2 regions of the Glutamicibacter sp. NPDC087344 genome follow, and region 1 is predicted to be linked to the other one. Evidence: predicted binding sites of a transcription regulator. Region 1 holds the regulator's gene; the other holds the start of a gene.

Region 1 (14,937 bases):
GCCGCCGAGCAGGCTGCCTACTCCATCGAGAAGCTGATCAAGGACAACGAGGATAAGCTTCCTGAAGAGGTCAAGACCGAGGTCCAGGGCGACGTTGACGCACTGAAGTCCGCGCTGGAGAAGCAGGACAACGACGACGAGGTCAAGGCCGCGTTTGAGAAGTTGCAGGCTTCGCAGACCAAGCTGGGCGAGGCGATCTACGCCAACACCCAGGCCGAGGGCGCAGCCGCCGGCGAGCAGGATGCACCAAACGCTGATGAAGACATCGTCGACGCCGAGGTCATCGACGAAGACGAAGCCGACAAGAAGTAGGGAGTTTAGGAACATGTCCGAGGCAAAGGACCAGAACGAAAACTTCGGCCAGGAGCCGGAGAACCAGCCAGAGGCAGCTGACCAGCAGCCAACTGCTGACGCTTTGGGTCAGGCCGAGGCGATCCTGAACGAGGCTGGCGAATCAGTCACCGGCGAGCAGGACGAGGTGAGCGAGGTCGTGACCGAGCTGCGCAACGACCTGCTCCGCCTGCAGGCCGAATACGTCAATTACCGCAAGCGGGTAGAACGCGACCGTGCAGTGGCGCGTGAAAACGCGGTGCAGGGAATGCTTTCGACCCTGTTGCCGGTGCTTGACGATATTGACGCGGCCCGCACCCACGGCGATCTGAACGAAGGCCCTTTCGCCTCGATTGCCACCAAGCTGGAGACGATCCTCTCGCAGCATGGCCTGGAGCGCATCAATGAGGCGGGGGTCGAATTCGACCCGAACGTCCATGAAGCGTTGCTGCGCCAGGCTGTGCCGGAAGTTCCAGCCGATCACGTGGGACAGGTGCTCCGTGCCGGCTACCGCAAGGGAACCAACGTCCTGCGCGCCGCCCAGGTGCTGGTCGCCACCGGTGAATAGCAACTAGCTAACCCAACTGAAACTGCCCACTGTCGAATTCTCGCCAGTGGGCAGTTTCGAATTCGCAAGGAAAGGATGAGGCCCTGATGGCAAGTCAGGACTGGATAGATAAAGATTTTTACGCAATCCTCGGTGTCTCCAAGGATGCCTCGGACGCGGATATCAAGAAGGCGTACCGAAAGTTGGCGCGCAAGTACCACCCTGACACCAATGCCGGTGATGCCACCGCGGAACAGAAGTTCAAGGACATCACCGAAGCCAACTCGGTCCTCTCCGACAAGGAAGAGCGCGAGCAATACGACGCGATCCGGGCCATGGGCTCCGGGGCCCGTTTTTCAGCCGGCGGTGCCGGTGGCGCTCCGGGCGGCGGAGCAGGATTTGAAGATATCTTCTCCAACCTCTTTGGAGGCTCCGGCGGGGCACGCCAGCGCGGCGGGCAACCGGACTTCTCCGACCTGTTCGGCGGTGGCGGTGGTTTTGGCGGCTTCGGCGGGCAGAGCGCCCCGCCACGCAAGGGGGCGGACCGGACCGCGAACACCTCGATCTCCTTCGCTGGCTCCATCAACGGAACCAAGATCGGCCTGCGTGAGCCGAACGGCGAGGTCATCGACGTGCGTATCCCGGCAGGCATCAAGGACGGCCAGTCGGTGCGTGTGCGCGGTCGCGGCCAGGCAGGTGCCGCCGGCAACGGGGATTTGATCGTCAAGGTCAAGGTTGCCGAGCACCCGTTCTTCAAACGCGAAGAGAACAACATCCGGGTACACGTCCCGGTGACCTTTGACGAGGCCGCCCTGGGCGCAAAAATCCACGTCCCAACCTTGGACGGGGAAGAGGTAACGGTCAAGGTTCCCGCAGGTTCGAACTCGGGACGCACCTTGCGACTGAAGGGCCGCGGAGTGAAAACCTCCAAGGCCACCGGCGACCTGCTGATCGTGCTGGATGTGGTCATTCCGCAGAATCTTTCGGATGCCGCGAAGAAGGCAGTTGAAGACTTCGCCGCCGCTACCGAGGGCGACGATCCGCGCGCAGATCTGGCCGCCAAGGCCAAGCTCTAAACGCGGCCCAGACGATCGCCGCATGCCTGCGCCACAGGGTTCAACACCCTGTGGCGCAGGCGATAGACTCACACTACAGCCAAGGCAGAAAGGTGGTTGAAGCACCGTGAACGGGGATTTCCTGCGACCTGTCTTCGTCATTTCCGTCGCCGCGCAGCTAGCCGACATGCACCCGCAAACACTGCGCCAGTACGACCGCATTGGACTGGTTTCGCCCAGCCGGCAGTCCGGCAAACAGCGTCGTTATTCCCAGCATGATGTGTCGTTGTTGCGCCAAGTCCAGTCGCTGAGCAAGGACGGGGTCTCGCTTGAAGGCATTAAACGGATCCTTGAGCTGCAAAACCAGGTTGCCAGCCTGAAAGATGAAGTCAACCAGCTGCGCACCGAACTGAACTACGTGCGCCAGGGCCAATCACGGATCTTCGCCGCCGGGACCGTCGCAGGCGACGTGGTTTCGCTGGCCCGCGGCATGCGCCCCTCGCGGCCCGAACCAACCGTAACGTTGTTCCCGGTACGTCGCGCCATTGGCCGCTGAAATCCCGGGATGAACCGCAGGATAGACAATGGCTGAATTTTGGAACACCCCGGAGAACCCGTTTCTCGAAGCACGCAGGTCCTGCCAGCAGGTATCGTGCTACCGCAGCCATGTTCACGATAGGTTTTCCGTGGGACTCATCGACGCCGGCTCAACGCAGTTCACCGGGGCGGCCGGGGCCACGGCCCAGCTGCTGCCGGGGGATGTGATCGTCATTCCGGCCGGACACGTGCACGCCTGCAACCCCGAGGCAGGAACCTGGGAATACCAGATGATTCACGCGGAGCACGTGTGGGCAACCGAGTTGCTGGGAGAAGACCGGTCGCCACTTTTTGAGAACGTGCGGATCATACGCGATGCGCAGCTTCATGATCGCATTTCTGCTTTTATCGCAGCGCTCTTCGACGGCCTGGATCTGGCGCAGTGCCAGCATCGGTTTCGAACAATCTTGCAAGAACTCCAGGATGCCCCACCGCACCAGGTGATCGGCTCTGAAGCCCAAGGCAACCACGAAGTGTGGATGCAAGAGGTTCTTGAAATCCTCAGTTCTGCAGAAGCCAACCCCGACTTAACCGAGCTCGCCGCGGTGGCGGGTGTGAGCAAATATCACCTGATCCGCTCGGTGAAGCGCCGCACCGGACTGGCGCCCATCGCATGGCGGCAAAACTCCCGGATCAACGCCGCGCGGCAGTTACTGCGTAGCGGCGCATCGGTGGCTGATACCGCGGCAACCCTTGGCTACGCGGATCAAAGCCACTTCCACAGGGCTTTCCGAGCCCACGTGGCCGCGACGCCGGGAGCCTACGGAAAATAGGGCAATTTCGTTCAATACATCGACGCGGAATTCGCGCACGATGGGTCCATGAATGAAATAACCTTCGACCTCGAACAGGCTGCCGACACCTTACGCACCTGGGCACTGGATGAATCGCTCAAGGCTACGGTCAAGTCCAATCCACAGGTGCTGGCGGCAGCCAGGAGGATCGCCAGTCGCTATATCGCCGGGGAAGACCTAAGCTCGGCGCTCCAGCTGGTCGAATCGAATGCGCGGCGCGGTCATCTGGCAAGCATCGAATGTGTTGGCGAATCGGTGCGGAATCGTGAAGAAGCCAGGCAAGAAACCGAAAAATTTATCGAAATCGCCCGCAGCCTGAAACGCCTTGAGGTTGCCAGCACCATCAGCCTGGACCTGTCACACGTGGGACTGCTGGTCGACGACCGGTTTTGTTATGAGAACGCCGCCCGGATTGCCGAGGCGGCACGTGCCGCGGGGACGTACGTGATGGTTTCGGCCGAAGGATCGGCGCGAACCGACCAGGTGCTGACAATGTGGGAACGGGTCAAAACAGATTTTCCAGAAACAGGAATCACCCTGCAAGCCAGGCTGCATCGCTCCGCCGACGACCTGCTGCGAGTGATCACACGGGACGGACCGATCCGTTTGGTCAAAGGCGCCTTCCGCGAGGACCTCAAGGTTGCCGCACCACGCAACTCATCGCTGATGTACGAGAGATATGTGCAGATGGCCTCAGAACTCATCAATTCGGGTCATCGGACCAATCTGGCAACACACGATGCCTCGCTCATCTCCACGCTGCAAGAAACGTTCGGCGATCAGCTTCACGATCGCCGTATCGAATTTGAAATGCTCCAAGGGCTTGGCGCGGGGCTGTTGGATTCGCTGAACGCCTCGGGATATCGAACCCGCGAATACGTGGTTTATGGAAGTGAATGGTGGCTGTATTCGCTGAACCGGTTGGCAGAAGAACCGCAGCGGGTATTCACCGCGCTCGCAGACTTGGCGACCGAATCTGCTAGTTGATGCGTCCGTGCCGGCGCAGCCGCGACTCCAACTGGGTGCGCACCGCAGGCCACTCGTGGGGCAGGATCGAGAAGACCACCGTATCGCGCAGGGTTCCGGTGACCGGGTCGTACTTGTGGTTGCGCAACACACCGTCCTGCTTGGCTCCCAGCCGTGCAATGGCGGCTCGCGAGGCTTCGTTGTGCCAATGCGTGCAGAAAGCCACCGAATAGCATCCGAGGTCGTCGAATGCCCGTCGGAGCAGCAGGTGCTTCGCCGCTGGGTTGATGCCGGTGCCCTGCGCCGAAACCGCCAGGAACGTGGAGCCGATCTCCACCCGGCGGTGCGCCGCATCGATATTGAGGTACGTTGTGGCACCGACGGCGCGGCCGGTGGAGGTATCAATGATGGCGAAAGGGGCCATGGTTCCCGCCGCCTGCCAGGCCAACCGCTGGGCGATGTTGCTTTCCATCTGCTGCGCCGACGGGGTGGTGGCGAACCAAGCCTCGTGTAAGCTTCCGGCTGACACCACCTCGGCGAGATCCGGCGCATGGGACTGCGTGAGCTGTTCGAGCCTCACTCCGGCGTATTCCATGGTGGGGGCGGCAGCGTAGTGGCTGGCGGGGACCACAGGGTAATGGCTCATGCCCACCAGTCTAGGGTGGGCATGAGCCATTGCCGGAATTTACGACGGATCCCGCTTTAGCCGACGCGGGTGTAGGCCAGGTCGAAGACCAGACGGCCTGCCTTCAGTGCCTTGCCTTCAAAGCTGGTGAGGATACGGCGTTCAAAACGCGGTGCCCAGCCGCCAATCTCGTCCACGAAATCAGGTTCCTTTTCAAAACCTTCCATGCCTTCTTGGCGGACCTTGGTCAGGTTGCTTTCGTCTCCGGTGAGATTGCCCGGGAACTGATTCTCAAAATCGGGGTGGGCGGTGAGCACTTCGCGCATTTGTTCTGCGTAGTTCGACCAGTCGGTGGCCAGCCGCAGGGTGCCACCGGGTTTGAGGACCCGAGAAACCTTGTCCAGGAACGAGGCTTTGATCAGGCGGCGTTTGTGGTGGCGGGGCTTGTGCCACGGGTCGGAGAAGAAGATCCAGATTTCATCGGCGCTGTTCTCTTCGAGCATCACCTCCAACACCTCGGGGGCGTTGGCCTGCACCGCGCGGACGTTTTCGATTCCGAAGGATTCGACCTTGAGCATGAGCTGGGCCAGCCCGGGCCGGTAGACCTCCACGGCGAGGTAGTTTCGCTCGGGGTCAGCATTGGCGGCATTGGCAATGCATTCGCCAAGCCCGGTACCGATCTCCACGATCAGCGGAGCGACCCGGCCGAATGCCTGATCGGGGTCGAGGGTGAAGTCATCGGCCACGGAGGTGTCGGCGATCTTGCGCGGAGGCTCAATGACGTATTGGTCGGCATTGCGCTCCCAGGCGCTGGCTCGTCGGCCCTGCAGGCGATTGCCCCGACGGACAAAGGAGACCGGTTCGGCCCGGAAAAGTGCTGGGTCTTTGGGGGTCGTGGCCTCTGACTGAGGCTGTGCTTCGCTCGAATCGCTCATGATTATTAATCCTAGCCGAGCGCGCCATACCGAACCGTCCCGAAGACTAGGGGATTGGCCACGGTCTCAGGGGAAAATCCGGGCTGTCACCCATGGCGCCGAGCACCGGGATTGGGGAAGATGTGTTTATGACTGATCTTCTACGGGGAATCCTCAACATTATTTGGCTGCTGTTTGGCGGCCTATGGCTGGCCCTGGGATATGTCCTGGCCGGTATCATCTGCTGTGTGCTGATCGTGACGATCCCTTTTGGCATCGCCTCCTTCCGCATCGCCGGGTACGCGTTGTGGCCCTTCGGCCGGACGGTGGTGGACCGCGGCGCCGTCGGCGCCTTCTCCACCCTGGGCAACGTGATCTGGCTGATTTTCGCCGGAATCTGGATTGCCATTGGGCACGTTTTGACCGCTATCCCGATGTTCATCTCGATCATCGGTATTCCGCTGGGTATTGCGAACCTGAAAATGATCCCGGTATCCCTGATGCCGTTGGGCAAGGTCGTTGTTCCCTCCGACTATTACATCGGTTCCATGCGCCGCTAATTTTCGCGCCACCGCTCAAAGGCAGGGCCCGCCATTCGTGTTCGAATGGCGGGCCCTGCCTTGATTCTGCGTTTGTCTCAGCGCTGGTCGATGGTGTCAGCTCTTGAGATATTCGTCGTGTTGACGGTGCGCCTCAGCGATTTCTTCGCGGATCGTGTCGATGTCCTTGACCTTGTCGCGATATTTCTTGTCCATGGTTTTCACGTAGGCTTCTTCCTCCAGCAGGACCGAGTAGACTCGCTCGCGCTCGGCGGGATCAGCGGTGTACGACAGGTCGGTGTAGTTCTTCGCATGGCGTCGAACGTTGTTGACCGCGGTCAGCGCCTTGCCGGCCTTGCTGAAGAGCGAGGCAAAAACGGTGAATACCAGCACACCGATGATTACACTCAGGGACAGTCCGGTGGAAATCTCGATGACCGAAACATGCTCGCCACCGTTGATGAACGGCAGGTTGTTCTCGTGCAGGGCGTGCAGGATCAGCTTGACGCCGATGAATGCAAGGATTGCGGCGAGGCCGTAGGACAGGTAGATCAGTCGATCCAGCAGCCCGTCAAGCAGGAAGTACAGCTGGCGCAGGCCCATCAAGGAGAAGGCGGTCGCGGTGAAAACAATGAAGACGTTCTGCGTCAGACCAAAAATTGCGGGAATCGAGTCCAGCGCAAAGAGGATATCGGTACCGCCGATGGCCACCATCACCAGCAGCATCGGGGTCAAGACCTTTTTGCCGTCGATCTTGGTGAACAGCTTGTCGCCGTCGTACTTGTCGGTGGTGTGGAACAGCTTCTTGGCGAGTCGGATGATGAAGTTGTTGGCCTCATCCGATTCGTCGTCCTTCTTGAGCAGGTTGCCTGCGGTGAGCAGCAGGATCAGGCCGAAGATGTAGAAAACCCAGGCGAACTGGTTGATCAGCGCTGCGCCCACAAAGATGAAAGCGGTTCGTGCGATGAGCGAGAAGACGATGCCGAAGAGCAGGACCTTCTGCTGGTCTTCACGCGGCACCTTGAAGCTGGCGATGATGATCAGGAAGACAAAGAGATTGTCGACCGAAAGGGCCTTTTCCGTGATGTAGCCGGCGAAGTACTCGGCGCCCATGTCCACGCCGCCGAAAATGAAGACGATGATGCCGAAGACGACCGCGAGGCCAACATAGATGCTTGACCAGATTGCCGCTTCGCGCAGTGAAGGAACGTGCGCCTTGCGAATGTGGAAAAAATAGTCGAATGCCAAGAGGCCGAGGATCACAACGATCGTGATGCCCCAGATTAAAGGAGAAACTCCCATGGGGATTCCTGCTTTCGTAAGTTAGGTACAAGCCAGACAAGTAAGTCTCTTCACCAACCGAAAATGGCTGGCCGCAGAACCCGGCAAGACTTCTGAGTCTTACGTACTGACGGATCAAACGCTTGCGAATACTCCCTTACGTGAGATCAACTCTATCTTGTGTATTGCCCTCAGCGAAAGTCGGGGTAGCCATGGCGTGTTGGCCGGCAGGTGAGATTCGACGGAATTCTCGCGCGACAAGCTGGTTACGGCGGCTTGTTGTGTTGCGCCCGCGAACCGATGAGTCCCTCAGGGCAGGGCAGGGACCCGTGCTGGGGCTGCTTGATCAAATCCATCGCTTGCACACCGTTCGTGGTGCAACAAGACCCTGGTGAGTTGAGGTCTGCCATGGCTCCATTGTTAGTGGGGCAGATCACCGAACACAAGGGAAAACTTTTTCGAATTATCTGGGAGAAGTGGAATAACCACTCACATACTAGGGTTGAGTTAAGTACACTCAAGTTTAGAGGTTCACCTACAAACGAAAGGAAGCGCGTGGACACCAAACTCACTACCAAGAGCCAAGAGGCACTCTCGGCCGCAGGCATGAATGCATCGACCGCAGGAAATCCGCAGATTGAACCTGCACACCTGCTCAAGGCACTACTGGATCAGCGTGACTCGGTCGCGGTAGCACTGCTCAAGACGGCAGGGCTGGACGTCGACGCGCTTTCCGTGAAGGCCAGCGCGCTGATCAAGGCACTGCCTTCAAGCGCCGGATCGTCGGTGGCGCAGGCTCAGTTCTCCCGCCAACTGCTGCAGGTCGTCAGCGGTGCGCAGGAAACCGCGGCGGAAATGGGGGATACCTATGTCTCCACCGAGCACCTGCTGATTGCGCTGACCAGCGACCAGACCAAAACCGGTGAGGCGCTGCGGGAACAGGGTGCCGCCCGCGACCTGCTGGTAGGCACACTTCCTACTATCCGCGGCGATCGCAAGGTTGATAACCCGAACCCGGAAGCCACCTTCCAGTCACTGGAGAAGTTCGGCACCGACATGACCGAGCTGGCGCGTTCGGGCAAGCTGGATCCGGTGATCGGCCGCGACCGTGAAATCCGCCGTGTGGTTCAGGTGCTCTCGCGTCGCACCAAAAACAACCCGGTGCTGATCGGGGAGCCCGGCGTGGGTAAAACCGCGGTCGTTGAGGGCCTGGCCCAGCGGATGATCGCCGGCGACGTTCCAGAATCCCTGCGCGGCAAGACCCTGATCTCACTTGATCTGGGGGCCATGGTCGCCGGTGCGAAGTACCGTGGCGAATTCGAGGAACGGCTCAAAGCCGTCCTGGAAGAAATCAAGTCCTCCAACGGGCAAATCGTCACGTTCATCGACGAGATCCACACCGTGGTCGGCGCCGGCGCTTCGGAAGGCGCCATGGATGCCGGCAACATGCTCAAGCCGATGCTTGCCCGCGGTGAGCTGCGCCTGATCGGCGCCACCACCCTGGATGAGTACCGCGAGAACATCGAAAAGGATCCGGCGTTGGAGCGGCGTTTCGCCCAGGTCTACGTGGGTGAGCCGAGCGTGGACGACACGATCGCGATCCTGCGCGGCCTGAAGGAACGTTACGAGGCGCACCACAAGGTCTCGATTGCCGACTCCGCATTGGTTTCCGCCGCTGCGCTGTCCAACCGCTACATCACGGGCCGGCAGTTGCCGGACAAGGCAATCGACCTGGTGGACGAGGCCGCTAGCCGGCTGCGCATGGAGATCGACTCCGCTCCGGAGGAGATTGATGAATTGCGCCGCGAAGTGGACCGGCTGACCATGGAAGAGTTGGCCCTGTCGGATGAGACGGATCCGGCATCGGTTGAACGCCTGGAAGCACTGCGCAAGGACATGGCAGACAAGAAAGAAAAACTTGATGCCTTGAACGCGCAGTGGGAAGCGGAGAAAGCTGGACTGAACCGGGTCGGCGACCTGAAGGTCAAGCTGGACGAGCTGCGCTCTGAAGCGGAGAAGTACCAGCGCGAAGGCGACCTGGAGAAGGCCTCGCGCCTGCTCTACGGCGAGATCCCAACCTTGCAACTGGAGCTGGATGCGGCCGCCGCCGCTGAAGAGCACGGAAACAAGGAACACACCATGGTGGCCGACGAGGTTACCGCGGATGACATCGCTGAGGTGATCTCCGCGTGGACCGGCATCCCCGCTGGGCGCATGCTTCAGGGCGAAAGCCAGAAGCTGCTTCAGATGGAGCAGATCATTGGGCAGCGGCTGATGGGCCAGAAACAGGCCATCGCCGCGGTCTCGGATGCTGTACGCCGGACCCGAGCCGGTATTGCAGACCCGAACCGCCCTACCGGTTCCTTCCTGTTCCTCGGCCCCACCGGTGTGGGTAAAACGGAGCTTGCCAAGTCCCTGGCCGACTTCCTGTTCGACGATCCGCGCGCCATGGTGCGGATCGACATGTCCGAGTACTCGGAGAAGCACGCGGTCTCGCGACTGGTAGGTGCGCCTCCGGGATACGTAGGTTATGAGGAGGGCGGTCAGCTCACCGAGGCGGTGCGTCGTCGCCCCTACTCGGTGATCCTGCTCGACGAGGTCGAGAAGGCCCACCCAGAGGTCTTCGACATCCTGCTGCAGGTGCTGGATGACGGACGGTTGACCGATGGGCAAGGACGCACCGTGGACTTCAGGAACACCATTCTGATCCTGACCTCCAACCTCGGATCGCAGTTCTTGGTGGACCAGACGCTGGATGCCCAGACCAAAAAGAGTGCAGTGATGAACGTGGTCAACTCCTCGTTCAAACCTGAGTTCTTGAACCGCCTGGACGAGGTGATCATGTTTGATCCGCTGAGCATCGACGAATTGGGCAATATCGTCAAACTGCAGATCGAGCAGCTCTCCGAGCGTCTGTCCGAACGCCGCCTGACTCTCGACGTGGATCCGGCTGCCAGCGAATGGCTCGCTTTGACCGGGTACGACCCGGCCTTCGGTGCCCGTCCGCTGCGTCGCTTGGTGCAACGAGAAATCGGCGACCGGCTGGCCAAGGAAATCTTGGCTGGTGAAGTCCAAGACGGTGACACGGTTGTGGTCACGCTGGATGAGGATAACGACCGGCTCTCGGTAGGACGTTTGGGTTCCTCAACGAACTAGCGGGTGAAGCGAAAAATGTGGTGTGAAGGCCTTTGGCCCTCACACCACATTTTTGTTCGCCGGAATCTTAGACCCGGAGATGGAAGTGCTACGCGTTGTTCTCTTCGCTCGAAGCCGTGGCTTCTTCGGTGGGTTTCGCGGAGGGTGTGCTTGCGGCGTCGTCCGTGGCCGGCAAGAGCGAGCTGCGGACATTTCCTTCGGTCAGGCTCAGGAAGCAGGAGACCAACCGGTCGCCCTTATCCCAGGTGGCCTTCGAGGGGCGCGAGAAGTGGTAGGTCCAGGTCGAATCGATCCCCGCACTGGGATCCAAGGAAATCGACTTGCACAGATCTTCAGACTGGGTCAGGAGTTCATCGGTGCCCGGGTATTCCGATTCAGCGTCGCCCTCGAGCTCGAAGGTGCCGATCAACTGGGCATTATGAGATGAATCACAGGTAACAATGGTCTGCGGATCCAGCGGAGTGGCGAAACCGCGCAAGCAGTCTCCCAGCAGGAGCTGCTCCGGGGGCATGTTTTCGGCGATGACACCGTCCAGGCCAGGCGCCTCGTTGCGCTGCACGTTGTTCGCCTGTGGCGAAGTCGGAGGATCAATGATTCTGAGCACCACAAAAACCACGGCGGCCGCCAGTGCGATGACCGCTGCAATCAGCAGGAACCATTGCCCAAACTGACGCTTGGGCTTCTCTGGTTCCGGGCGCAATGGCGGTAATGCCGCCTGTGGCTCCGGGAGATTCTTATCCGCCACCTCGTGAGCTCCTTCGTCAGTGGACCGGGTGAGATCAACACCTACTCATAAAATAGTTGTTGGACTAATCGACAGTCTAGCGGGTCTGACCGGTGTTGCGTTCAGCGCTCGCCGTGGAATCGTGTTAACCTTTAATTACGAAAGAACTGATCACATATTCGGGGGCCTCCATCTACTAGGTGGACCACCTCCCGACTCTACTGAAAAGAGGGGGTCACGCCATGGGGCGCGGCCGTCAAAAGGCTAAAGCACAGCGTCAAGCGCGAGATATCAAGTACTACTCGCCTTCGACGGACCTTTCGGCACTCCAACGCGAGTTGGGTGTGCCCTCCGAAAGTCATGCTCGGGAACCTGAGCGTAATGATTCATCGTATGACGACGATTATTCTGATTACGACGAGTTGACTAAGAAGTATTCGGGAGAGGACGACGACGACTGACGTTGTCGACGTTTACCGGGATGCGTTTAGCTCGGGGTGCCACACCTGTGCAGTAAGTGGTACAGCTCTTTAATACATTTTTACGATAAGCCGCAGCGAATGAGCTAGATTAGCCTCACAGTCGCTGCGGCCTTTGTCGTACCCTGAACCTCGAAAGGTGGAAGATGAGCACGCCCGAGGAACTTTCAATTCAGATGGCGCATCACGCGGCGATCCGTTCCATGCAACGTATAGTCGAACAGCAAGCCGATGCATCCAATGAGGCTGAGGCCAGAGCCGGTGTGCAGGGCATGCTCGATGCGGGCAAGGTATTGGTGGTCACTGGCGCTGGTGTATCGACAGACTCCGGCATCCCGGACTACCGGGGTCCCAACGGTTCCCTGCAGCGTCACCGCCCCATGACCTTCCAGGAATTCCGGTATCGGCCGGAGGCTCGCCAGCGCTATTGGGCGCGCGGGTACGTCGGGTGGAGGCACATGGGCAGCGCCGAACCCAATGACATCCACCGCCGGTTGGTGCGCTGGGAGCAAGAAGGCCGGATTAACGGAATTATCACCCAGAACGTTGACGGGCTGCACCAGCAAGCCGGCTCCAAGCGTGTCATTCCGGTCCACGGGGACTTGTCGATTGTGCGTTGCCTGGATTGCGGCCACGCTGAGGACCGCAGGCACTTCGATAACCGGCTGCAAGCCGCCAATGTGGGGTACCTTGAGGCCGTGGAAATCGACCCCGAAGCGGTCAACCCCGACGGGGACGTGGAACTGCCGCAGTACCTGGTGGACCAATTCCACATGGTCACCTGCGAAAACTGCGGCTCCTTGGTGCTCAAGCCGGATGTGGTGTACTTCGGGGAAAGTGTGCCGGCCTCGCGTAAAGCCGCCATGGCGCAGCTGCAGAATGAATCAACCTCGCTGCTGGTGCTCGGGTCCTCGCTGGCGGTGATGAGCGGCTATCGGATCCTGCTGGACTTCGTGAAGTTGGGCTTGCCGGTCGCGCTGATCACCAACGGGCACGTCCGCGGGGAGCAGAAGGCCACTTGGCGCTGGCGTGTGCCGCTGGAGCATGCACTGGAGCAGTTGAGTTGATCAAAAAATTTGGTCACGGCGGTTAAAGATCGCGATCTGTCTACTCTGTGGACAGCTTCTAATGACCGACCCTGTCAGTTGAACGGTTTTCTGCATAAATGCACGGAGGGTGTGCCTGCAGATTTTTGCTGACAGTTGTGCGCTGCTCATAATCTCTGTTGATCGACAAGACGAAAGCGGGCCGCGGCTTACGGATGCGAGAAAGGGAAGAACTAGGCGTAGCTCGGTGCGATCTCAAGTGTCTGCGCCGAGAGTATCTCCCAATCATTCCGGGAGAAAACTCTTGGGCAGGCCCGATAACAAATGTTATCTTCGTAGGGAATGAATGTTTGCTTCGAGGCCCCGGAGGTGTCATGAGCCAGCTAGCCGAACGTCCGCCTCATGATGAAATACGTGCGCAGCTGCTGAGGGCGCGGCAGCGTGTAGAGGTCGATGTGCTGGACTATAAACGCACGTTGAAGGCTGCTGCTGAAGTCATGAGCCAACGTGAAATGGCGGCGCTGCAGGGTATGTCTCAGCCGGCCGTGGCGAAGGCTCTCCAGCGTGCCCAGGCTGTACCGGCAGTTGTTGGTGAGTTCAATTCTGCAAGTCCCTATGAAGTATGCCAGCGGTACGCGGCCGGGTTTATCGACCGTGCCGAAGTGGTGCGTCAGTTGGTTGCATGGCCGTATAAGCCGACCCCCTGGGCGAACGAGTACGGCGAGTACGAAGAGAGCCTGGACGGAACTTGGGAAGAAGTATCTGATGCTGCTCGTTATGGGTTGATTGACTATGCGATCTACGATGAAGTTTTGAAGAAGACAGCCGAGTAGACGGCGACCAACCGAAGGGGCGAATCGTTGGCTAACGACGAATCAATTGAATGACATGACGTTGCTCTGCACGAGGTGCTGACTGATCCGAATATTATCCGGCGAGGGCCGTATACCTCGATCACCTGAGACTGACCTAGTGAAGCATGACTGCGACTTTATTCGCCGTCGTGTCGCGAAAGACCGGCGATCTTTCCCGAAAGCGAATGAGGCCCCGGATAGAGAACCAGAAATTCATAACCGGGGAGCGGAATGCGCAACTCGGATTGGTACTAGCGGCACATTTTCCTAGCACCACCGACAAGTGCGAAAACTTTCGCTGGCGGAGTCTTCCCCGGAAAGATCCCGTCGAATCGCGTTGCGATGCGAAGCGCCCTTGAGTGGATACCGCCATGCACTTCGTCGCGCGTACGAAATGCGCAGAGAGCATGCTCGATGATCTGACTCGGTGTTGCCGCCGTGGCGCAGGATCTGCGACAACGTTCCACCCGAACATCGAGAAAAACAAAAAAATCCCCGGGTCATCAGCCGTAACGGCCGATTCCCCGGGGACTTTTAGGAAAAACCTACTTAGAGTAGTTCCCGGTCAGCAGCACCGCGCCGCCGTCTACACCCTTAGCGCCCTGGACAAAGTCCAGGCCAGCCGAGGAAGCTGATGGGTCCAGTACGTCGACCTCGCCCATGACCCAGGCGCCCATGCCGGCAGCGTTCAGCAGCTCTACCGCGCGGTCTGCGACTGCCGGGTCCACCACGGCAACCATTCCCACACCCAGATTCAAGGTGCGCTCCAGATCGGCCTGCGGCACGTTGCCCAGCTGAGCGATGGTGGAGAAGACTGCCGGCAGCGACCAGGTCGAGCGGTTCACGCGGGCCATCAGGCCCTGAGGCAGCACACGGGCCAGGTTGGCAGCCAAGCCGCCGCCGGTGACGTGGCTGAAGCCGTGCACCCCGAAGTTCTCGCCGTCGTTCAGGCTATCTACCAGGTCCAGGCAGGCGCTGGTGTAGATGCGGGTCGGTACCAGCAGCTCTTCACCCAGGGTCTTGCCGAACT
Region 2 (14,937 bases), on a different contig from region 1:
AAGTATGTCCGACCAGGGGAAGTCCGTCGGCGGTGCAGGGGCGCCCGCCAACCCATTCCTCTTTGCGGTTCTCCCATTTGATCCCCCGGTAGACCGGGGTGGCCGCGGCGACAATCGCTTCGATACGCTTCGGTTCCAGCTTGTGGTTGACGTCGCGGAACTCCATAGTGCCGGCCACGCGGAAGCGATCGCCCAGAGGTGTGCAGGCAACACGCTGGGTTGGGAAGTAGATGGGATGGGTCGGCATATGCTCCGGCTCAACGGTGAACGAATACCCGCGACCGGCCTGCACCACGACCTTCACCCCGAATTTGGCCGCCAAGTCGGTCATCCAGGCCCCCGTAGCCAACACCACATGATCTGCGGTAATTGCACGTCCTTCGGAACCGATGACGGTGACCGAACCCCCGTGATCGCGCACGTCGGTGACGTTAAACGCGCCGATGATGTCTCCACCGCGGGCAATCACCGATTCAGCGAGGGAAGCCATGAACTTCGGTGGGTTCAAATAACGTTGCCCCTTGACGGCGACACCTGCCACAACGTTCTCGGACAGGGTGGGTTCGATAGCTCGAAGCTGGTCGCCAGTCAGAGTTTCAAAATCGACATGGCCGCCGGTCTTGTGGATCATTTCAAACTCGTGAAGCAAGGCATCGCGGTCCTTCATGGACACGAACCCAGTCAAAAACGGCTCCGCTGGCTTGGTCAGCTCTCGGGTGCCGGGGCCCTTTTCGGTGTCTTGAGCAATCTCGTCAAAAGCATCCAGGCCGCTCGTCCCGATTTCAGAGAAGATGCGCATGGCCTCTTCCCACTTCTTCGGGGTTGAATGCCAAGCGAAACCGAGCAGGAAGCGCAGCAGTTTAGTGTCGGCCTTCAGCGGAATATACAGGGGCGAGGCTGGATCCAGCATCATTTTTAGACCATTGGAAAAGATCGATGGCTCGGCAATCGGCAGGGTCAGGGCGGGAGTCAGCCAGCCAGCATTTCCCCATGACGACCCGGAAGCCACACCTCCGCGATCCACGACGGTGACTTTAACGCCAGCTTCCTGCAGGTACCAAGCAGTCGACAAACCAACAAATCCCGCACCGACAACAACCACATGCTCAGGAACAGCCGCACCCATGATCCACACTCCTCTAGTCACAGCCCCTCCGCACAGGGCCGTTGCAACTCACTCTCGTCTGAAATTGGCCGAAAATCAACGGGGTCTGAGGATTCCACGGTGATCGCAGACACACACTGATGTGATCTGAATTTTTTGCGGAGATCAACAATGAGTACCGTATTTATTACGGTTTGCATCGCATAGTTGAATAGATTCCCTCACCCTCATCGGTCAAAGCCCTGTGGTCGGGTTGAAGGATTCGATGTCTAAGTAGACTGGAGGGGAATCATCTTTCCTGCCTAGTTAAGGAAAACCAGCAAACTTATGGCATCACGTAAACCAGCCAAGAAAAAGCAGTCACAGGGTCATCCCGCACGCCGCGAAGGCGCAAGCTCGGTTCCTTTCGAGTCTGAAGTGCGCCAGGAACTGCAACCGTTCAAATCCCAGCTCTTCCGTCATTTCCAGGAAGAAGGCCAACCGGCCAGCGAGACCCGGGCAGCAGTAGAAGGCCTCACGACGCTGCTCACGGTTCATGCTCAGCTGCGCAAGACCGTTGACGTCAAAACCCTGGATCCAGAGGTGCTCGGCGAACAGCTGGGGCATCTGTCGTCATTAGGCAAAGAAGTGGCCGAGGCCAGTGCGGCGATCCTCAAGCACTACCTCACCTTCCTCGGCACCACTGCCAACTTCGGCGGAAGCGTGGATGACTTCAAGCAGACCTTTGAGTTCCTCTCCCGGATGGCCGGAGATTCTCCGATCGTCGTGCCTTTCCTGGAGGACGACGAGGCCAATGCCGAGCTGGAATCCATGCCTTTTGTTTTTGCCGCTCGCGAACTGGTCAACTGGGTCGGGGAAGGCAAACCAACCTCACCGTCCGGTGTTCTCACCGGCGAAACACTGCAAGATGCGGCCTCCGCATTGGGCCTGATCGTTACCGTTGACGAGACGGCCGAGCCAGCCGAGACCGGCTCGGTCCAGTGGGAGCCTGCGGACGGCAGCACGGTGGGCGGCCTGGCTGAGATCCCACGCTTATCGGCCTATTGGGATGCGCTGATTGGCACCGCAATGCTTCGCTATCAGGCACCGAACGCCATGCCGACCGAATCCTTGGCGCAGGCACTGCAGGGCGCTTCCGGCCCCGGCTCACGGCTGGTCAAGGAACTCATTGCAGAGGTGCTCTTCTCCCACGTGCTGATCAACACGCTGGATACGCCAGGCAAGTCGACCATCGCAGAAATGACTGCCGGGGTCTTGAGCAATGCAGCGTCAAGCACACCGCCGCGCACCGAATTCGCATTGCAGGTGCCAACAACCGATGATCTGCCAGAAGAACAGCATCACCTGATCGCCAGCCTTGAGGTAGTGATCCCGCAGGTGGAAAGCTTGCTGCGCAGCTTCCAACGCGAAGGGCTGGTTGTCATCGAAGACGAGATCACCGTACCGGTAGTTCTCCGATCAGCATTGGAGCGTGCACTGACCAAGGTCTCGGATCATGTCCTCGGGACCGATTCGACCGGCGAAGGTCCAACGACCGCGCGGTAATACTTTTCTGCGGGACCCAAAAGCATCGGGAGTGCAACGCGACGTTGCACTCCCGATGTTTTTTGTTCTCAGCCCGTCCCGCTGGCTAGATGCTGCGGGTAGCCAGTTCGCTGTCGTGACGTGGCAGGCGATCAAACCAAGGGTTCTCTCCCGGCTTGCCAACGTTAACAATCAAGAACGACTTCTGGTTGTTCTCGGCGTTGATAGCCTGATCAACAGCCTTCGAATCGAAACCGCCCATCGGTCCGGCGGCCAATCCAACAGCTCGCACGGCCATGATGAAGTAACCAGCCTGGAGCCAGGCGTTGTTGTTGCCCACGGCGGTACGCACCTCGGCGTTCTCGAACATCGCCTTGCGCTCCGGCGCATGCGGGAAGAAGTTCTCGAATTCTTCATGCCATTCGGTGTCGAAGGACAGCACAGCCAGTGCCGGGGCGGTAAGCGCCTTCTGAGCATTGGTGCCGGACATGGTTCCAGCGATCGTCTGACGCGCTTCTTCGGACTTGACCCAGGTAATACGTAGCGGCTGATTGTTCATCAGCGTGGGGCCCATCTTCATCGTTTCGTAGATTGCGTCAAGAGTTTCATCTGACACTGGTTCGTCGCTGAAGGAGTTCGCGCTGCGGGCTTCGAAGAAGAGCTGATCCGCGGACGCCGGATCGATGGTGAGCGCTTCGTAGACGTTTGATTCAGTCTGGACAGTCATGGGGGCTCGCTTTCGCAATGTTCACGGATTCTTGGAATCAGGATATAGAGATTCCGCGCCGCCCTCGCGATTTTGTGAACACTGTCACGAGAAAATTCCTGGGGATTAAGTTATAAAAGGTACGTTACGTCACTTGCGAACAACGGCGTGCGATGGGGGCACAACGCCGATGAAAGATCGTTCGCTCAGTAACGCAACGTACCTTTTAATCACCCTTGGTCCTTGATGATGCCACTCGCAAAACACCACCAAGTACCTAACCGGTGATCGGTCTTCACCGATACGTATATAACTTATCGCGTCTGCAAGAATTGCGAAATCATACTTAAGTAGGAGGGTAGGGCTCAGAACGGGATACTGGCCGTCAAAATCCAGTGGCCATTGCGCTCTGCGGTCTTAAAACGACCACCGAACGCTTTCATCCGGTCCTCCATACCAATCAGTCCACTGCCACCCACCGGAAGTGAATGGTTTTCAGAGCTTGATTCCGGCATCTGATTAGTAATTTTGAGCCGAGCTTCGGAGCCCTGAACAGCCAAGGAAATGGTGCATTCACCGCCTGGCAAAGCATGCTTAATGACGTTGGTTGTCGCTTCTTGCATCACCCGATACAGCGCAGTCTGCGCAGAGCGCGGAAGATCAGAAATTTTTTCCTCGGTGTGCGATGACACAACAAAATTTGCTTCCCGCAGGCGCTGAGAGAAGAGTTCAACTCCTTGAACTGCGTAAACCGTCGTCGCGGCGGGCTTATCCCCTGTACTGAACGCCGGGTCCGCCATGGTTCCGTCTGTTCTCAATACGTTGAGCATCAGGCGCAAGTCGTGCAATGTCTCGGTACTGAGCTTGGCGATTACGTCAATAGCGTCCAACGCCATCTGCCCGTCGTTGGCAAATTTTGCGGCCTTGGACTGCATGGCAACCACGGTGATGTCGTGAGCCACGATGTCATGCAGATCCCGCGCGATATTTTTGCGTTCCGCTTCGATCGCCTGACGAGCGTTAGCGTCCGCGGCCCTCATTGCCTTGATTGCCTTTGCGTTTCGCTCTCGCAATAGAAAAATACTGCGGGTCAACGCGTAGGACAACGCCGCCAGCGGGGCAAGAAAGAGGATCAAGATCGCATCAGCACCTGCACGAATGATGAATTGAAGCATCCACCCAACCAGCAATGTCAGATACCAGACCCTGACGTGACGCGATTTGGCCGTCGCAGCAAGCGCCGAAAAGATTACAACTGAAAAAACCATCCAGAAAAGCAACTGACCGTTGCCGAAGAAAAAGAACGCAGATGCAATATAAATGCCAAGCGAAGCACCAACCCAACGGCGCCCGATAACCAAGGCAATACACAAAGTGACACCAGCCAGCGCCCCACGTATAGATTTCGCAGTTGAGTCAATAACCCCGTCTTGCAGGATCGTAACAATTTCAGTCGCTGAGATAGCCAACAACGTGGCTGTACCCGCCCAAACAATGACACCCCGACCATCAAACTGCTTGGTCAGGGTGTCTTTAAGCCGTGCTTTCATACGCCGATACTTCACTGGGTTAACACTGAAGTCAAGCGGACAGCTCTACTAGCAGGAGATGCCGTAGTGCTTGCAGAACCAGTTCGACAGGTCAGTTCCCCAGCCAGCAGGAGTAGCAACGGCGCCGCCGCCAATTACTGTCGAGCCACTGTCGGCGGAGGCCGGAGCTGCAACAGCAGTGATCGGCGCAAGTACCAACGCTGCAACGGCGAGCATCTTCAAAGCTTTCATAACACACCCCATGTTTGAGTAATCTTATATAGTTCGAGTGGGCAGTCCGGAGTTGGTCTGCAGTATCTTTCTAAGGAAACTGATGGAACCGATTAAAGTGCTCATCGTTGACGACGAGCCTCTTATCCGAAGTGCTTTGGGCACAATCCTAGCAACGGATCAGAGAATTGTAACGCTTCAATCCGTAGATAATGGGTTAAAAGCAGTTGAATTCTGCCAAGACAATGCTGTTGACGTTGTTTTGATGGATTTGCAGATGCCGATCATGGACGGTGTTGAGGCCACCCGCGAAATCAAGTCAGCGCAAAACAGCCCTGCCATTCTCGCCATCACAGCGTTCTCTTCCGATGACTATCTTGTTCCGGTTCTCGCCGCTGGCGCGGGTGGATACCTCGTCAAAGACACCGAACCAGCTGAGATCATCAGCGCCATCCATGCGGTCTACAACGGAACGGCGGCCATTTCTCCATCCGTATCTTCAGACCTGGTTTCGGCAATTCAGTCGGCCTACCGCGACACCCGCCAGGAAGTCAGGGATTTGATTGAAGACCTCGGGATCACCGCGCGCGAGGTCGAAATTCTCAAACTTTTGGCGAACGGCCTTAATAACACCGAAATCAGTCGAACCCTGAAGATTTCCGAAGCCACCGTAAAAACACACATGGCCAAAATTTTTGCAAAACTAGAGGTTCGCGACCGGGTACAGGCACTTGTAGCCGCGACACGTATGGGACTTATTGAGATTCCTCGCGACCAATAGACGGTCCTGCTGGACGTGAGTTGAACCTCTTTGTGGACGTTCACGAAGGATGCCGGGAATAGATTCGCGCCGAATACGTTGAACATGAGCATAGACCACTCAAGTTTCTACTAGGAGGCTCACTTGCCAGCATTCTTCGGCTCTCCCGACAACGGCTCGTTCGAGGAATTTCTCTCCCGGTTCCTTTCCTCGCGCGCACAAGCTGCCCGGCCGATTGACATCACCCGGTTGCTTTCGGCGCGTACCCACGAGGCAGTCAACACCGCCGCGTCCATCTCGCATGAACACGGCCACGACGAAATCGACTCATTGCACCTGCTTGTTGCGCTGTTGCGCACCGAGCCAATCAATTCTCATCTCGAAGCCATGGGCACGGACGTCGAGTCGCTAGCTAAGGACGCGATCGCTCATCTGCCCCAGCGCCATGAGCAAAAGGAAAAGCCAACCCGGCTTTCATCTGCCGCCCAGCGCAGCCTCTTCGATGCCTACCAGGTCGCTCGCAACTACGGATCCACCTATATCGACCCGGATCACCTGTTCCTCGCGTTTGTGTTCAACCCGGAGTCCCCGGTCAGCAACCTGCTGGCCCAGCATGGGATTACCGGGCAGTCGCTGCAACAGGCAGCCATGGAACAGGTCCAGCGTGCCCAATCAGGACAGAACCAAGACTCGGAAGAGTCCGAGGTCTCCATGTTGGAGCGCTACGGCACCGACCTGACCGCGCTGGCCGCCGACGGGCAGATTGATCCGGTGATCGGCCGCGACGACGAACTAGCCCAGGTCATCGAGATCCTGGCCCGGCGGACCAAAAACAACCCGGTGCTCATCGGTGAAGCCGGTGTGGGCAAAACCGCCATCGCCGAAGGTTTGGCGCGAGCCATCGTGGCCGACGAAGTCCCGGAACAGATCCGCGGCGCCCACCTGATTTCCATCGACCTGCCCGGCATGCTTGCCGGGACCCGCTACCGCGGCGACTTCGAGCAGCGCTTGACCGGCTTGTTGGAGGAAGTCGCGGACGCCGAAGGCCAGGCAATCGTGTTCATCGATGAAATGCACCTGCTGGTCGGCGCGGGCTCGGGCGAATCGGGCAATATGGATGCCGCGAACATCCTCAAGCCGCGACTTGCCCGCGGCGAGCTGCACCTGATCGGCGCCACCACGTTGGACGAGTTCCGCAAGGTGGAGAAAGACTCCGCCCTGGCCCGCCGTTTCGGCAAGGTCACCGTGGAAGAGCCCTCTGAAGAGGTCGCACTGGCGATCCTTGAAGGGTTGCGCGAATCCTACGAGGACCACCACCAGGTGCAGTACACCCCGGAAGCACTCAAGGCCGCGGTGAGCCTGTCGGCTCGCTACCTGACCGACCGCCGGCTGCCCGACAAGGCGATCGACCTGATCGATATTGCCGGAGCGCGCCGTTCGATCGCCGCCGGTGACACCGAAGACGTGCAGGGGCTGCGCGCCGAACTGGTCGAGGCCGAACGGGATAAGGCCCGCGCGGTGGGCGAGGAGCGTTTTGAGGATGCCAGCGCCTGGCGCGATCACATCACCGCGCTGGGTGAACGAATTGCCAGCGCGGAAGCCGCCGGCGATGCAGGTGTCACCCGTGTGGTGGACGAAACCCAGATCTCTGAGGTGATCGCACGCTCCACGGGCATCCCGACCTCCCGAATCTCCGGGGATGACAAGGCCCGCCTGTCAACGCTGGAAGAGTCGTTGCATCATTCGGTGATCGGGCAGTCCCAGGCCGTGACCGCGGTCGCCCGCGCGGTGCGCCGCAACCGCACGGGCCTGTCCCCCGCAGCGCGTCCCATCGGGTCCTTCCTGTTCCTGGGTCCGACCGGCGTGGGCAAAACCGAGCTGGCCAAGGCACTGGCGACCAACCTGTTCGGCTCAGCCGACGCGATGATCCGTGTGGACATGAGCGAATACGGCGAGAAGCACACCGTGGCGCGCCTGATCGGAGCCCCTCCGGGCTACATCGGCCATGACCAGCCCGGTCAGCTGACCGAAAAGGTACGCCGCAACCCGTATTCGGTGATCCTGCTCGACGAAATCGAAAAGGCCCACCCGGACGTCTTCAACGTGCTGCTGCAGGTACTCGACGACGGTCGGCTCACCGATTCGTCCGGGCGCACCGTGGACTTCTCCAACACGTTGATCCTGATGACCAGCAACTTAGGTGGCGAATACTTGGCCAACAAGGCCGGCAACTTCGGTTTCACGTCGTCCAGCGCGACCAGTGAATCCGCGGAGATCAAGGCCAAGGTGATGAGCAAGGTCCGCGAGTTCATGCGTCCGGAGTTCCTGAACCGGCTGGACGAGGTCTTGCTGTTCAGCAAGCTGAGCCAGTCGGAGATCGGCCAGATCGTGAAGCTCGTGTTGGCCGAAACCTGCGAGCGCCTGAGCGAGCAGGAGCTTGGCCTTGAGGTGAGCGATGCCGCCGTGGCGTGGCTTGCGGATGAGGGATACGACCCCGAGTTCGGCGCCCGCCCGCTGCGCCGTCTGGTGCAGCGCAAGGTCCAGGACGCGATTGCCGACCTGTTGATCAGCGACGAGGTCAGCGCCGGGGACACCATCGCGGTGGACTACGCCGACGGCCAGCTCAAGGTGGCCAAGCAGGTGGCGCCGAGCCTTCCGCCTGCTAGCGAAGAAAAGGTAATGGATTTCTTCGGCAGCTAGCCTGCATCCCCCTCAGCGAAGGGCGGTTCGCGCAACCATACGTGGTTGGGCGCACCGCCCTTCGTGCTGTTCGGCGACCACCGCTGGCGCTTGACCCTACCCAAGTCCCCTGTCCCCCGGTAGGTTGGTACCCATGGCAACTATTGGCATGATCACCCTCGATACCCTGGACGAGCAAGCGGCAGCAGCCTGGTGGCGGTTGGTGCTGCATGGTGAATACGCGGGCCAGTATCCCGGCTTCACCATGCTCACGGTCCCCGGATTCCCCGCCCGTCTGGGTTTCCAGCAGGTCGCGGAGGTGACTGCCGGGAAAAACCGGGTGCACCTGGACCTTGAAGCCAAGGCCGATCGGGCCGCGGAAGTTGAAGAACTCATCGCCGCCGGGGCCACCCTGGTTGAAGAACATATCGATGACCCGGACTTCGGCTGGAGCGTGCTGCGCGACCCATTCGGCATCGTTTTCTGCCTGTCGGATCCCCACGGGGACTAGCTAGGCCTGGTTGCCGCTCCGCTCGCGATGCCCCGCCCTGTGCACCCGCAATAAACACCTATTCTGTCGCCCACGTTCCATAGGATGGTCTTAATACCTACCCTTGGAGCGTGTTTTGCGACCTCAACTTCTTGCTGCTACCGCCATTGCCACCCTGCTGCTGGCCGGATGCAGCGCCGCCGACAGCCAGAAAAGCACTGCTGCCACTGCGCCGCCTGCCTCATCCACCTCCTCGCCGAGCAACGAGGCCACAACGTCTGCGGGTCCAGAAGCAGTTGCTGAATCTGCGTCAGCAAGCCCCTCGGCCCCGGTGGTGAATTCCGGGCAAGCCTGGGCTGATGCAAAAATCCAAATGTGGGTGGATAACTCCGGAATCAAATCCACGGCAGGATTTTTGTATCCTTATAGTCTCATGACCTCCTGGGACTCGCCCGAGGACGGAGTTATCGATATCAAGCTCTCGAACGACATTGTGTTCAATCGCGATTCAGCCCAGGAATCTTACGAGGGTCCCAAAGATGAGTTGGGTTTTATGGGCCGCATCATGTTTGACAGCATCGGAGAAGCTTCTCCGGAGTTGGAGACGGTAACTTTTTCGACGGAAGACGGGAAGTACTCCGGCAGTTACTCGCGCGGTCGAACCGGAGCAGATCCCTCCAACAGACAAGCTTGGGCCGACGAAAAGTACGCTCAGTGGCTCAACAGCATGAATGATACCTACGAATCCTTCTGCGGAACCCCCATCACTTCGCTAAAGGTCTATAGGTCGTGTATCCCCAACGACCCGCATGCCTATGTTGACACGGTTGAGTCTCCGGCGAAGGGGGAACTGGTAGTTTCCATTGCCGACGGCCCTTGGATGGGCGACGACTACGACATTCCCGCCTCCCGCTTCGTCTCAAGCAATATGCTCATCAGGATCAATGAAAAGGCTGTTGGCGAAGGAAAAGTCGACAAACTCACCGTCATCGCAAGGAATGGTGAGGATACCGCTGTGGAAATGCCACGCGATCTGGCGCAATGACCTCGTTAAGCACCGTTGCCAGGCTCGCCTTTCTGAAGCAACTAGTCTTGAATACATGAGCCACGAACTACAGATCCCTTTCGGTGACACCTCACTTAGCGCACTGCTGGACCGCGCAGAAAACCCTACGGCGCTGTTGATCCTGGCCCATGGCTCAGGCGCTGGCAAGGACCACCCATTTATGACCGGGTACGCCCAAGCTGTTGCGGCCTTGCGGATCAGCGTCCTGCGTTTCAACTTCCCCTATATGGATGCCGGCAAGAAGTTCCCGGACAAGGCGCCGACCGCCGTGGCGGTGTGGAATCAGGTGCAGGCTTGGGCCGGTGAACACCTTGCGGAGAATCTGCCGGTCTTCAGCGCCGGCAAATCCTTCGGCGGGCGGATGGCCTCCCTGGCCGTTGCCGAAGGCATGAAAACGTCGGGACTGATTTTCCTTGGTTATCCGCTGCACGCGCCCAAGAAGGAAGACAAACCTCGAGATGCGCACCTGTACCCGTTGCAGCTGTCGATGCTCTTTCTCCAGGGCACCCGCGATCCCTTTGCCAATGTGCAACTCATGGCGGACGTTGCGGACAAACTGAACCAGCACACCGAGCTGGTCTTCTTCGACGGCGGCAATCATTCGTTTAAGGCGGCCCGCTCAGGCCGCAGCGTGGAAGAAGACGGAGCGCTCTTGGCGGAGGCGACCGCAGGTTTTATCAACCGCACGGTGGCTAACACCTAGCGCTGCCCGGTGCGCGGACATGCTCATGAAACCCACAGGAGAAAAGCGGAGAACAACCCGGCCCCCACTCGTTGGATACAATAACAAGTCATCCAACGAGGAGAGTCATGACACGAGGTGCACCGCAGGAGAATTCCCGCGCAGGCCCGGCCCACGGTGTTCGGCAATCGTTGATCATCATGGGTACCGACGGCGCGGGAAAAACCACCCTGGCCAAAGCGCTTGTTGAGGATCTTCGGCGCAACGGCTTCAGCGCGCAATTCGCCGCGAACGTTTCCGGGCGGCGTTGGCTCACCCAGCGCGCGCGGTCGTGGGGCATCAGTTTCCCCACCTTCACCCAAGACTTTATCGAAATGGCCATCCGCACCGTCAACGTAGCGCTCAATACGCGACGCGCAAACACGCTGGACGGACTGACCGTCATGGACCGGCACCTGTACTGCCAACTAGTCTTGCGCAGCGTGCGTGGTCAGCCGTTGGGTTTGCTCTTGCCCTGGCTGGCTCACCGAGCCATCGGCAGTTCGCTGGTGGTTGTCCTCGACGTCGACCCGCAAACCGCCTTTGATCGAATTTCCTCACGCGAGGACGATTTTGAAACCTTGGAGTACCTGCAGGCAAGCCGGAAGGAATACCTGCGGCTCGCGGCGGCCAACGGCTGGGTCGTTTTGGACGGTTCCCGGCCCCCGCACCAACTCCTGGCCGACCTGCGTTCGCTGACCGGTTACCCGGTGTCACGCCCTATCCTCACCGCCAGGGAAGCCGCCGGGACAAACCAGCGGTAGACGTGAGCAGAGCGCCGTCCCGCAGTTCTCAGGTTTGCGCTTCCAAGAACTTGTAGACCTCGGTTTCATCCACCCCGGGGAACGCCCCGGTAGGCATGGCGGCCAGCAGGTGCGTGTTCGCCCTGGTAGCCGGCCAGGCGTTGCCGAACCATGTACTGGAGAGGTCTGCCGGTGGGCGGCGGCAGCAGTTCTCGTCCGGGCACTTCGACTGGCAACGTTCCTTGGTATCGCGGCCGCGGAACCATTTCACATGCTCGAACGGCACCCCGATAGACAAGGAATACATGCCCGACGAGTGCCGCTCGGTACGCGCCGTGCACCAGTAGGTGCCATTGATGGTGTCGGTGAACTGCTCGAAAGAACGGAACTTGTCCGCGACGTCGAAAACCACCCGGCTGGTCCAGTACCGGCAGATGCTCTGTCCTTCGATCGCCCCGGTATGGTCAGCGGGGAAATTCACCCCGTCGTTCTCATAGGCTTTGTGCAGGATCCCGGATTCGTGAACCTTCTGGAAGTGACAGGTAATCCCCAGATGCTCGGTAGCCAAATTCGTGAAGCGGTGCGCGGCGGATTCATAAGACACCGCAAAGGCATCACGAATATCCTCCACGGCCAGCGTGCGCTCCTTTTTGGCACGCTGCAGGAACGCCGTGGTTTCCTTCTCCGGCATCATCAGCGACGCGGCAAAGTAGTTGGTGGCCACACGCTGCGAGAGGAAGTCCGCATAGTCCACCGGGGTTTGATGTCCCAGCACGTAGTGGCCCAGCGCCTGCAACAATACCGAACGCGGGTCATGGTCAGCTCGGGCCGCCGCCTGGGTCAGGTAGATCCTGCGATTTTTCAGGTCGGTGACCGAGCGGGTGGAATGCGGAAGGTTGCCAACGTACCGCAGGCTGAAACCGAGGTATTCGGCGATATCCGCCGCACGATGGTGCGAGAGCGGGCCGCCGGTATGACCCGAAGCCTTGAGAATCCGTTCGGCTTCTTGCTCGATCTCTTGGTAGTAGTTGTTGCGCTGGCGCATTTCCTCACGCAGCTGGGTATTGGCCCGGCGGGCTTCTTCCGGGGTGGCGGCCTGCTCGTCCAAGCGGTGTTCCAGTTCGCGCTGCAACCCTACGAGGGATTCAAGCACGTCCATGGGCAAACGGCTTGAAATCCGCACCTTCGGCAGCCCCAGGGAATCATACAGCGGTCCACGCTGGGCACGTTCCAACTCGATTTCAAGCGCCGCCCGGCGTGAGGGCGGTTCGGCCCCCAAAAGGTCATCCACACTCACTTCCAAGGCCGAGGCGAGGGAAGAAAGCAGCGACAGCTTCGGTTCACGTTTGCCGTTTTCCACCATCGACAGATGGCTCGGCGCGGTATTCACCAACGCGCAGATGTCGTCAAGGGTCAGCCCCTTTTCCTTACGCAGGTAGCGGATGCGGCGGCCCAGCGCGATCACGTCTAGTTCAGAGTTCGTCCCGGCACCCGCGCCGGAGCCCTCTAACCGAGCTTCACGATTCCATGTGGTAGCAGTCACATCACAAGACTAGAGGAAGAAGTTGGAAACTTTCCAGTAGAATCCGCCAGATTTCCCTCAAAACACCGCGCTTCGTGGTGCCTGAGGCGAATTATGCCCAAACTTATTTCCACTACGCCGGGAACGTCCAACGCCAGTGATTCACGGCGGAACCGCGTGAACTCAGGAGCCAAGGATTCTCAACTAGGATTCCTGGTGCTGGCAGCTGGATTGAGGCACACCGCCGATCAGTGTGCCGAAGACCTTGATATCACCTAGCCGCTCGGGCTCCACCTCGAACGGGTCATCACCCAAGACCGCGAAATCAGCCCATTTGCCCGCCTCCAGCGAACCGACCTCATGATCCATTTTGAGCATATACGCGGCACCCAGGGTCACCGCATGCAACGCTTCATAAACCTCGATCCGCTCAAACTCGCCGAGCACCCGCCCCGACGGGGTCAACCGGGTGACCGCGTGTTTCATGCTCTGCAGCGGGTTCAGCTCGGTCACCGGAGCATCGCAATGCAAGGAGATCTCAACTCCCGCACGCAACGCCGAGCGCGCCGCGTTCATCCGCGACGCCCGGTCGATCCCGAGGATCCGCTGGGCATGCTGGTCACCCCAGAACCAGAGATGATTGGCGAAAATGTTCGCGCAAGCCCCCAACGCCGCCGCCCTGCGGTACTGCGCCTGGGTAGTCAGCTGCGAATGGGTGATGGTGTGCCGGTGATCGGGCCGCGGATACCGGGTCAACACCCTCTCCAACGTATTCAGGAACAGCTCGCTGGCCTCATCCCCGTTGCAATGCACATGTATCAGCAACCCAGCTCGGTGAAAGGCGCTGAAAGCCTCCTCGAACTCCTCCGGGCTGATGTTCCAGATCCCGTTCTCACGCACAGTGAAGTAGCCAGGTTCCTGAAGCCGGGCGGTAAAACCCTGAATCGAGCCGTCGAGTATCAGCTTCACATGCCCGAAACGCAGTTTGTCATGACCCAACTCCCGGATCTGGGCCAGCCGCTGCGCCGCCTGCTCCAGCAGCGGTCCGTCCCCCAGTCCCATGCCGAACTGGAACACACTCAAACGCACCGGAAAGTGTTCATCCACGGTGTCCGCGTAGTCGCGCCTCCCCTGTTCGCTGAGCGGGCGCATGCTGCCCAAGTCGGTAATTGTGGTCACCCCGTGGTTGACCGCGTCTTGAGCGAAATTGCGAAGGCTGGATTCGGAAAGCTCCAGCAGTCCCGGGCCGAAAAGTTCTTGCACCAAACCCAGTGCCGCGAATTCACGCAGCTCGCCGGTAGGGGTGCCGTCCTCAAATTTTTCAACCCCCTCAACCTGCGTGGAGGCATCAATACCCGCCCGGCGCAGCGCCAGGCTGTTCACCACCGACACATGGCCGTTGGCGTGGGTAATCTGCACCGGCCGCTGTGTGGAAACCGAGTCCAAATCCCGAGCAAGAATCCGGGTGTCCGGGAAATAAATATTATCCAGCCCCCACGCCTTCAGCGGTTCGCCGGGGGCCAGGTTCGCCTCGGCCTCTCGCAATCGCTCCAAAATCGCCGCGGCATCCGGGCATCCGGGCCAGAGTTTCCCCGCCGGATCCGTCCGGTCGAAATAACCGACATACAACGCCGAATCCCACATTCCACCGGATCCCGCATGCGCGTGGGCTTCGACAAATCCAGGAACGATCACCTTATCCAGACAACGCTCGTCCACCACGCAATCGGAATACTCGAGCAATTCGTTCAGGCTTCCCACCGCTCGAATGCGCCCATCCCTGACGGCCACCGCCTGAGCCTGCGGCCGCGCCGGATCCATGGTGTGAACCATACGTGCAGGGTAAATGACGGTCCGGCTG

Evidence for each region. The regulator HspR, encoded in region 1, represses chaperone genes until heat shock. The targets are predictions, from matches to a motif close to AAGTTGAGTCNNNNNGACTCAACTT.
Region 2: the regulator HspR is predicted to act here: its motif matches at 5,958-5,982, upstream of ACIOWL_RS11230 (ATP-dependent Clp protease ATP-binding subunit).

The regions. Positions count from the first base shown of each region.
Region 1 is NZ_JBIUXY010000004.1:403,805-418,741, forward strand. Features, by position in the region: gene dnaK (molecular chaperone DnaK) at 1-312, shown strand, start outside; gene ACIOWL_RS09475 (nucleotide exchange factor GrpE) at 326-898, shown strand; gene ACIOWL_RS09480 (DnaJ C-terminal domain-containing protein) at 985-1,953, shown strand; gene ACIOWL_RS09485 (heat shock protein transcriptional repressor HspR) at 2,060-2,488, shown strand; gene ACIOWL_RS09490 (AraC family transcriptional regulator) at 2,517-3,302, shown strand; gene ACIOWL_RS09495 (proline dehydrogenase family protein) at 3,351-4,310, shown strand; gene ACIOWL_RS09500 (GNAT family N-acetyltransferase) at 4,303-4,935, opposite strand; gene trmB (tRNA (guanosine(46)-N7)-methyltransferase TrmB) at 4,992-5,849, opposite strand; gene ACIOWL_RS09510 (YccF domain-containing protein) at 5,978-6,388, shown strand; gene ACIOWL_RS09515 (TerC family protein) at 6,485-7,669, opposite strand; gene clpB (ATP-dependent chaperone ClpB) at 8,204-10,804, shown strand; gene ACIOWL_RS09525 (septum formation family protein) at 10,893-11,549, opposite strand; gene ACIOWL_RS09530 (DUF3073 family protein) at 11,771-11,989, shown strand; gene ACIOWL_RS09535 (Sir2 family NAD-dependent protein deacetylase) at 12,154-13,074, shown strand; gene ACIOWL_RS09540 (hypothetical protein) at 13,428-13,886, shown strand; gene purM (phosphoribosylformylglycinamidine cyclo-ligase) at 14,453-14,937, opposite strand, start outside.
Region 2 is NZ_JBIUXY010000005.1:243,696-258,632, forward strand. Features, by position in the region: gene ACIOWL_RS11200 (NAD(P)/FAD-dependent oxidoreductase) at 1-1,126, opposite strand, end outside; gene ACIOWL_RS11205 (hypothetical protein) at 1,433-2,650, shown strand; gene ACIOWL_RS11210 (malonic semialdehyde reductase) at 2,736-3,356, opposite strand; gene ACIOWL_RS11215 (sensor histidine kinase) at 3,701-4,885, opposite strand; gene ACIOWL_RS11220 (hypothetical protein) at 4,934-5,116, opposite strand; gene ACIOWL_RS11225 (response regulator) at 5,199-5,876, shown strand; gene ACIOWL_RS11230 (ATP-dependent Clp protease ATP-binding subunit) at 6,000-8,555, shown strand; gene ACIOWL_RS11235 (VOC family protein) at 8,689-9,045, shown strand; gene ACIOWL_RS11240 (hypothetical protein) at 9,149-10,069, shown strand; gene ACIOWL_RS11245 (alpha/beta family hydrolase) at 10,125-10,793, shown strand; gene ACIOWL_RS11250 (AAA family ATPase) at 10,901-11,575, shown strand; gene ACIOWL_RS11255 (helix-turn-helix domain-containing protein) at 11,604-13,097, opposite strand; gene ACIOWL_RS11260 (amidohydrolase) at 13,281-14,937, opposite strand, start outside.